Linked DNA regions of Luteolibacter flavescens. The protein of the gene in region 1 interacts with the protein of each later gene in a pairwise test. Links are inferred from orthologs where the notes say so. Each region holds a gene or a part of one and is shown in the gene's direction. Other genes may lie near its edges.

Evidence for each region.
Region 2: the proteins of def (region 1) and OKA04_RS21915 interact in binary tests that used the Escherichia coli proteins (3 or more experiments, as listed by UniProt). The link is inferred for Luteolibacter flavescens from one-to-one orthologs.

What each region holds. Positions count from the first base shown.
Region 1 is NZ_JAPDDS010000005.1:358,105-362,476, forward strand. What follows is about bases 675-3,664. They hold def (peptide deformylase), read left to right. Parts: upstream 675-1,890; coding sequence 1,891-2,439; downstream 2,440-3,664. Other genes in these bases: OKA04_RS11550 (hypothetical protein), read left to right, coding at 675-714; OKA04_RS11555 (MotA/TolQ/ExbB proton channel family protein), read left to right, coding at 718-1,440; OKA04_RS11560 (ExbD/TolR family protein), read left to right, coding at 1,454-1,894; OKA04_RS11570 (hypothetical protein), read left to right, coding at 2,530-3,402; OKA04_RS11575 (hypothetical protein), read left to right, coding at 3,422-3,664. Also shown: more of OKA04_RS11550, read left to right, coding at 1-674; more of OKA04_RS11575, read left to right, coding at 3,665-3,988; pgsA (CDP-diacylglycerol--glycerol-3-phosphate 3-phosphatidyltransferase), read right to left, coding at 4,011-4,372. UniProt on the Escherichia coli protein: Removes the formyl group from the N-terminal Met of newly synthesized proteins. Requires at least a dipeptide for an efficient rate of reaction. N-terminal L-methionine is a prerequisite for activity but the enzyme has broad specificity at other positions.
Region 2 is NZ_JAPDDS010000017.1:74,727-78,897, forward strand. Bases 849-3,815 are described here. They hold OKA04_RS21915 (aspartate-semialdehyde dehydrogenase), read left to right. Parts: upstream 849-1,814; coding sequence 1,815-2,816; downstream 2,817-3,815. Other genes in these bases: OKA04_RS21910 (sugar transferase), read right to left, coding at 849-1,593; OKA04_RS21920 (polyprenyl synthetase family protein), read left to right, coding at 2,927-3,808. Also shown: OKA04_RS21905 (ribose-phosphate diphosphokinase), read right to left, coding at 1-109; more of OKA04_RS21910, read right to left, coding at 187-848; OKA04_RS21925 (hypothetical protein), read left to right, coding at 3,882-4,103; OKA04_RS24695 (HNH endonuclease), read left to right, coding at 4,108-4,171.

The sequences.
Region 1 (4,372 bases):
ACTCCGCCTGTCCCGCCCACGCCTCCGGCCCCTGCGGCCGAGGTGCCTCCCGTCCCGCCAAGTCCCACCGACACTCCGAATACCGAGCCGCCGGCGGAGACCGCGAAGCTCGACGGCACCAGCGACTCCGAGGAGAAGCCCGCCGAGGCGACCCGCGAGCGTTTCGCGGAAGGTCCCTTGCCCGTGGAGCGCCGGGTGAAGGAGGCGAAGCCGGAGGATGAAACCAAGCCCGCCCAGCCGGAGCGCCGCGCCGATGGCCAGAAGCCCGAGGAAAAGGCCGTGGCCGAGCAGCCGAAGCCACCCGCCGCGAGCGCGAATGCGAATCCGAATGCCCCTGGCTTCCGCGGGAACCAGAAGAAGACCAAGCTGGTCGGCTCGATCAACCGCACCGGTCGCTCCGCGCTGAATGTGGAGGATTCCGTGCTCGGCCGCTATCACGCCGCCGTCAGCCGCGCGGTGGAGAAGGAGTGGCAGCTCAATTGCCTCCGCAACCGCGACTTCATCACGCCCGGGATGCTCACCATGAGCTTCACGCTCGATGCGAAGGGGAAGGTCCGCGAGATCCGCGTCGATGAGGCGCTGCAGGTCGGCGCGATCCCGAAGGGCTTCACCCTCAATGCCATCAATGACGCCGAGATCCCCGCGATGCCGGCCGACCTGAAGAAGCAGCTCAATGGCGAGCCGCTCGAACTCCTCTACCGTTTCAGTTTCTAATTCATGTCCTTTTCCTTGTTCCTCGCCGCCACTGCCACCACCGCCGACGCTGCGGAAAAGAGTGCCGTGGAGAAGCTCTGGCAGTTCTTCGCCGATGGCGGCTACTGCATGATCCTGCTGCTGCTATGCTCCTTCGTCATGGTGGCTTCGATTTTCTTCAAGATCCTCTCGCTGCGCCGCTCGCTCATCGTGCCCGCCGGGCTGGAGAAGAAGCTGCGCGAGTACGAGCATCACCACGAGGCGAGCCCCGGGCTCTTCGATGAGATCAAGGAGGGCCGCACGCCGCTGGCCCGTCTTTGCGGAGTCGCCCTCCGCCATCGCGGCGAGACCCGCGAGCAGATCACGGATGCCGTCCAGGCGTCCGCCCGCGAGGAGGTGCTGCGGCTGCATGCGGGCATGTCTTCCATCGACGTGATTGTCAGCCTGGCCCCGCTGCTGGGTCTCCTCGGCATGGCGAGCGGTCTGGTCGTCATGTTCGGCGGTCTCGGCGAAAGCCCGGATCCCACGCTGGTCTCGCGCGGCATCAGCGAGGCGCTGAATACCACGGTCTTCGGCCTCGGCCTGGCGGTCCCGGCCATCGTCGCCCACGCGATTTTCCTCCGCCGCATCGACATGTTCGTGGCCCGTCTGGAGGGCCTGCTCGCAGGCTTCGCCCGCACTTGTGAGAAGGCCCCGTCCTCGACGGCCCGCCCGTCCTCGATGCCCGCCGCGCAAGCCCACGCCTGATCCGCCGGCCGCCATGCGATTCGAACAGCCCGTCCGCAAGTCCCGTGGGGTCCCGGTGGTCCCCATGATCGACCTGCTTTTCGTCATCCTCATCTTCCTGGTGGTCTCGACCACCTTCAAGAAGCCGCGCAGCGTGCTCCCCATCGAGCTGCCCACCTTGAAGGAGATCACCGGCTCCGAGGTCGTGGATTCCCGCTCCGTCCTCTCGCTCGACAAGGAAGGGAAGATCACCCTCGACGCCGTGGCCGTGCCGGACGTGCTGCTGCTGGACTCCTACCTGAAGGCCTTCACGAAGGAGAATCCCGGCCGCAAGCTGGAGCTGGAGGCGGACAAGCAGGTGCCACTGGAGAAATTGCTCGGCGTGTGGGACGCGTTGACCCGCGCGGGCATCGCGATTAAGGACGTGCCCGCCCGCATCCGCCTGCCGCAGGATGCGGAGAGTCCCTCGCAATGATCCTCGATATCGTCCAATACGGGCATCCCGTCCTCCGCGAACGCTGCAAGCCTGTCGAAAAGGTCGATGACGACCTGCGCAAGCTCGCCGCCGACATGCTCGAAACCATGTACCACGCCAATGGCGTCGGGCTGGCCGCGCCGCAGATCGGCCTCGCCATCCGCCTCGCCGTCGTCGATGTGGCGCATGATCCCGAGTGTATCACCTTCCTGAAGGTCGCCGGGGAAGACGCTCCGCTGGAGTCCATCATGCCGCTGACCTTCATCAATCCCGAGCTGGAATTCACCGGCCCGAAGGAGAAGGACACCGAGGGCTGCCTGAGCATCCATGACGTGCGCGCCGACGTCAGCCGGCCCTCCGCGCTGAAGGCGAAGCTGCCACAACTCGACGGCACCGTGCTGGAGATAGAGACCGACGGCCTGCTCGCCCGCGCGATCCAGCATGAGACGGATCATCTCAATGGTATCCTTTTCATCGACCGCGTGGCCCCTGCCACGAAGATCAGCCTGCGCCGGAAGTTGAGGCGTCTCGCTGCGGACGAATGACATCCGGTGGGGATTGAGGGCTCGACTTTTCGGGAAGCCGAAGCTATCGAATCCCCCCGATAGCTTGTTTTTCCAACAAAAGTCAGCCCCATGAACAGCAGCCGCGGTATTTTCGAGCCCCAGGAAGGGTTCGCCCCAGCCCCTCCCGCCAAGAGCCCGTTCGCCGTTTCCGACGATGGTCCGGCCACCAGCCCGTTCGCCATCGTCTCGGAGCCTGAGTCTCCGTTTGCCGCGATGAAGGACGAGCATCCCACCCGCCTGGCGAATGAGCCGGGGCGTCCGGTGAAGCTCCCCGAGCGCCGTCCTGCCGCGGGTGAGACCCCGGCTGCAGAGGCCCGCTCGCCGTTCGCCGCCGAGTCTTCGAATCCCTCTCCGTTTGACGCTCCGGCGTCTGCTTCCTCCCCATTTGCCAGCTCCCCTCCGCCCGTGCCTGCTGCATCCGCTTCCTCCAGTCCATTCGGCTTCGGTGCCGAGCCCGCCGCCGCTCCTGCGACCACTCCAGCCCCGGCCGCCGTGGCTGCTGCCGCTGCCGCCGCCCTCGCGGAGGTCGCGCCTGCACCGGCTCCGGTCGCTGCACCGGCCCCGGTGTCCTCGCCTGCCGCTTCCAGCGACTCCTCCATCGATCTCGACTCCGGCTCGATCCGCCAGCTTGCCCTGCGCGCCATCTTCGGCGTGGACCGCGAGCTGGGTGCCGAGGAGATGCTCCAGCGTGCGCGTGGCCTTTCCGGCATCCGCCACGTCGCCCGCATTCCGGCCTCCGAGGTCGCCACGGTCGATGCTTTCAAGAAGATCATCAACAGCCTCGGCTTCCCCGCCGGTCAGGTGAAGCTCGTCGCCGGCAACACGCCGATCGAGTTCATCCGCGAAGGCAATGTCGTCCTGGCCATCCAGAATGACGGCAGCTTCGCCCCGGGCGTGAAGGAAACGCTCATCATCGTCGCCCGCGAACTGGGCAAGCTGTAAGGCCTGTCGTCCCCCCGGCATGACGGTCCAGCAAAACGGACGTCAGGTTTCCGTGAAGGTCGCCCTCACCGGGGCGGCCGATACGGGGAAGCTTGCGATCTTGCGAGCCATTGCCGGGCGCAATGGCTCGGCGACCGTCCGCGAGCACTCCATCGGCGCGCTCCACGTCCATCGTGTCGAGTGGACCGAGCCCGAGACCCTGCCGGACGGCCGCTTCCTGAATGTGGCGGTCCATTCCCTGACCGGGCGCATGGAATACAATGCCGCGGAGGAGCTGCTCGTCCGTGATACGGCGGGCATCATCTTCGTGGTGGATGTGGATCCAGCGAAATTCCAGGCGACGTGGGACAGCCTCATGCGGCTCTCCGGGAATACGAAGCGGAACGGCTTCGACCTCCACTCCGTGAGCCTCGCGATCCAATATCATCGCACGGACCTCATCCCGGACTTCGATCCGGTGAAGCTCGACAAGCGTCTCGGCGTGCCTCCGGGCGTCATCCCGCGCTTCGTCTCCACCAGCCGCCAGCCCGATGCCGAGGGCCTGGCATTTGACTCCGTGCTGGCGCAGATCAAGGCGAAGCTGTGACGCCGCCAGCGGCGCGGGGCTCTTACTTCGCCTTCAGCAGGCCGCGGCTGCTCCAGACGTAGTTCCAGCCGGAGATCAGCGTCAGCGCCACTGCGGTCCAGAGGGACACGTGCATCAGCCAGCCGGTCGGCTTTGACAGGTTAGCCAGCATCCCGGAGAGGCCGCCATCGCTGCCGCGGAAGGTGAGCCACACGAGGCCATTGATGCAGTAGGTGAGCTGGAAGGTGGTCTTCCATTTCCCCAGCTTGTCCGCGGCCAGCACTTGCCCTGCTTCCACGGCGATCTGGCGCAGCCCGGTGACGAGGAATTCACGCGCGATGATCAGCGCCGTGACCCACACCGGGCAGTGGTAGCCGCCTACCGGTTGGGCTGAAAAATACACGA
Region 2 (4,171 bases), on another replicon or contig:
TCTCACCGTCCGGAAACGCCGTCACATGGACGTCGGCGAGCTGGGTGCCAAGATTGTCGGCGATGCGCTCGGCGAGCGCGCGGTGGGCGGTTCCACTGATGAGTTTCATGCAGGAGCGGCGGGGCGGGGCGCATCGTCCGCCGGTAGCGCCTCATTCCTCAAGGCGGAATTCCCTGCTGGCAGGAATTACTTCGCGCCCTTGCCGAAAAGGACGGCCGGAATGGTCTTGAGCAGGATCTTGAAATCGAGCCACAGCGACCAGTTGTCGATGTAGCGGAGGTCCATTTCCACCCACTGCTCGAAGCTTGTGATCTTGTTCCGGCCGCCTGCCTGCCACTCGCAGGTGATGCCGGGTTTCACGCTCAGGCGGCGACGGTGCGCCAGCTCCGAGAAGGCGGCCACCTCGTAGAGCGGCAGAGGGCGCGGGCCGACCAGGCTCATGTCGCCGGTCAGGACATTGAGGAGCTGCGGCAGCTCATCGATGCTCAGCTTCCGCAGCCAGCCGCCGAAGGCAAAGACGCGCGGGTCGCGGTCCAGCTTGAAGACGGGACCTTCCATGTGATTGCCGTGCTCGGCCTTGATCTTGTCGAGCAGGGCCTCGGCATTCGGCACCATGGTGCGGAATTTCCACATGCGGAAGGGCTTGCCGTAGTGCCCGGCACGCTTTTGGCAGAAGAAAACCGGAGCCCCCGGACTGGTGAGGCGGATGCCCAAGGCGGCGATGAGCCACAGCGGCGAGCTGAGGATGATGAGGGTGAGCGCCCCCAGTCGGTCGAAGGCCTCCTTCGTCAAAAGCTCCCAGCTCAGCTCCGGCGTGGAGCGCAGGACGAGCATCGGTTTGTTCCCGATGGAGTCGAAAACGGGCCGCGCGATCTGGGTGCGGATGAAGGAGGCGGCGATCCACGCTTCCACGCCCTGCAGCTCGCAGGCCTCCACCGCCTGGGCCACCTTGTCGAAGGCGGTGCGGCGGGTGGCGAAGATCACGCGCTCCACGGTCTCCACCTTCAGGAGTTCGTAGAGATCCTCCACGGGGCGGGAGGAAAGGTCGAAGCGCTCGACGATATTCCAGCCTTCGATCGACTCGGGATCGAGCTCCTGGATCAGCTCTTCGAGGTCCTCCGGCGATCCGGCCAGCACGACGCGCTCGCGGCGACCCTCGTCGCGATCAAGGATGACCATGCGCTTCTTGGTGATGCGGTCGCGCAGCAGCAGCAGGAAGGCGACGACCGGCGCACCAAGGCCGAGGATGAGGCGGCTCGCCTCCGGCAGACGGGAGAAAACGGAGATGAGGCCGAGCACCAGGCCCATCACGGCCAGCGCCTTGATGATCTGCTGCAGCGCCTTGTGGCGGGATTTCCGGCGGATGTGCTCGTAGAAGCCGAAATGCTCCAGCACCAGCGGGGTAAAGGGCACGGCGATGTAGAGCACCCAGCTCATGTCCGCCAGCATCGAGCGGTCCATCTTCCCCAGCCCGAAGGCCTCGCGGATGGGATCGCGCAGGATGGACGCCAGCCAAAAGCCCAGCCAGACCAATGCGGCATCCAGAAGCTGGAGCGCCTGGATCGAAAAGGCCTGTTTGCGTCCGGTGGACATTGGCATAATGGGGGAGACGAGGGCGACTGGGGCAGCCGGGCGAAGCTTGGAGGGGCCGCCGCTGCAAGGCAATCCCGTAAACACGGGACGATTGGCGACGGGTTTGTCACCTCCCCCGGTTTGGAAAATCCCGGCAAACGCGCTCCAGGACTGGGTCAAAGCCGCACGATACGGTTGCCATGCCGACTTTCGCCCCTACAGTCCCGCCCTCCAAATCAATCATGAGCGAACCCAAGCACGTCGCCATCGTAGGCGCCACCGGAGCGGTCGGCGAGGAAATGCTACTCTGTCTCGAACAGCGGAATTTCCCCGTCGGCAAACTGACCTTGCTGGCCTCAGCCCGCTCGGCAGGGAAACGCATCCCGTTCCGCGGCGAGGAAATCGTCGTGCAGGAGCTCACCCACGACAGCTTCGCGGGTGTGGACATCGCGCTGTTTTCCGCAGGCGGCGGCATCTCGAAGGAATTCGGCCCGTCCGCCGCAGCGGCGGGTGCCGTGGTGATCGACAATTCGTCCGCCTTCCGCATGGACGAGGGCGTGCCGCTGGTGGTGCCGGAGATCAATCCGGCCGCCGCGAAGGATCACCCCAAGGGCATCATCGCGAACCCGAACTGCACGACCATCATCTCGCTGATGGCACTCGCGCCGCTGCACGAGAAGTTCGGCCTTAAGGCCATCATCGCGTCGTCTTACCAAGCCGTCTCCGGCTCCGGGGCGCAGGGCATCGTGGAGCTAGAGGAGCAGGTGAAGGCGATTGCCACCGGCCAGCCCTTCGAGCCGCGCGTTTACCCGCGCCAGATCGCTTTCAATGTGATCCCGCAGGTCGATTCCTTCACCGAGAACGGCTACACGAAGGAAGAGCTGAAGATGCTGAACGAGGGCCGCAAGATCCTCGGTCACGACGACCTGAAGGTCTCCTGCACCTGCGTGCGCGTGCCGGTCTATCGCTCGCACTCGGTCTCGATCACGGCGGTCTTTGAAAAGCCCATCGACGTCGAAGCTGCCCGCGCCGCCTACGCCGGCAAGCCGGGCATCCAGGTGGTGGACGATCCGGAAAACAAGGTCTTCCCCGTGCCTCTCGACACCACCGGCAAGGACGACTGCCTCGTCGGCCGCATCCGCAAGAACCTCGTCCTGGACAATGCCCTCGACCTCTGGGTGGTGGGCGACCAGGTCCGCAAGGGCGCTGCGCTCAATGCGGTGCAGATCGCCGAAATCCTCTGAAATCGAGGAACCGCCAAGACGCCAAGTTCGCCAAGGAAGGACTTCTTTCTTGAGTAACTTGGCGTCCTTTGCGTCTTGGCGGTGAGTCACTGCCTTTTTCAACCGTCGCCATGGATCTCAAGGAATACCTCGCCACCCGCGCTGCCGAAGTCGATGCCGCCCTCGATGCCTTTTTGCCGAAGGCAAAGGAGAAGCCGGGCACCATCCATGCGGCGATGCGCTACTCGGTTTTCGCCGGTGGCAAGCGGCTGCGGCCCATCCTGTGCCTCGCCGCGGCGGAAGCCTGTGGCGGGGATCCGGAGGCGGCCATCCCGCCCGCTTGTGCGGTGGAGGTGCTGCACACCTACTCGCTGGTCCATGACGACCTGCCGTGCATGGACGATGACGACCTGCGCCGCGGTCGCCCGACCTGCCACAAGGTCTATGGCGAAGGCATGGCCGTGCTGACGGGCGATGCCCTGCTGACCGAAGCCTTCCTCATCCTCGCCCAGACCCAGCCGGCCAAGCGCTACCCGGTCGGCAGCTATGTCGCGGAACTCGCGCTGACCGGCGGCTCGACCCGCCTCATCGGCGGCCAGGTGATGGACCTTGAGGGCGAGGGCAAGAAGCTGACGAAGGCGCAGCTCGTGAAGATCCACGAGGCGAAGACGGCAGCGCTGCTGACCAGCTCCATCCGCCTCGGCGCGATGACGGCGAATGCCACCGAGAAACAGCTCGAGGCGTTGAGCGTCTTCGGTCGCGCACTCGGCCTGGCCTTCCAGGTCATCGACGACATCCTCGACGTCACCGCCTCCACCGAAGTCCTCGGCAAGACCGCGGGCAAGGACGCCGCCGTCGAGAAAGCCACCTACCCCGCCATCCTCGGCCTGGAGAAATCCCGCAAGGAAGCTGCCAAGCTGACCAAGGAAGCCATGGATGCCCTCCTCCCGCTCGGCAAGAAGGCGCAGCGCCTCAGGGAAATCGCGGACTACCTGTTGAAGCGGGAGTATTGAAAATGACCAGCCGTTGGGATTTCGGCCGTCGGCTTGCCTTTTCGAATGCTCTCTGCTAGAGGTATTCCACCCCATGAGCCGAACGGTTGAACTCACGGTGCCCATGCCGGCTCGCCTTGCGAGCCTGCGTTTTCCGAAGGCACTCGATGATCGCTTGCATCACCTTCTGGATGAGCAAGGGCGTCTTGGTCGTTTGAGCCCGGCAGAGAAAAAGGAAGCGGAAGCTTTGGCCAATATCGCCACCACGCTGTCGATCCTGAAGCTCGGGGCCCAAGTCAAAACCATCAAGGCCTGACGTCGTGGCCATTTCCGCAAGTTTGCGGCGGCAAGTCACCAAGCGAGCATCGGGACGATGTGAGTATT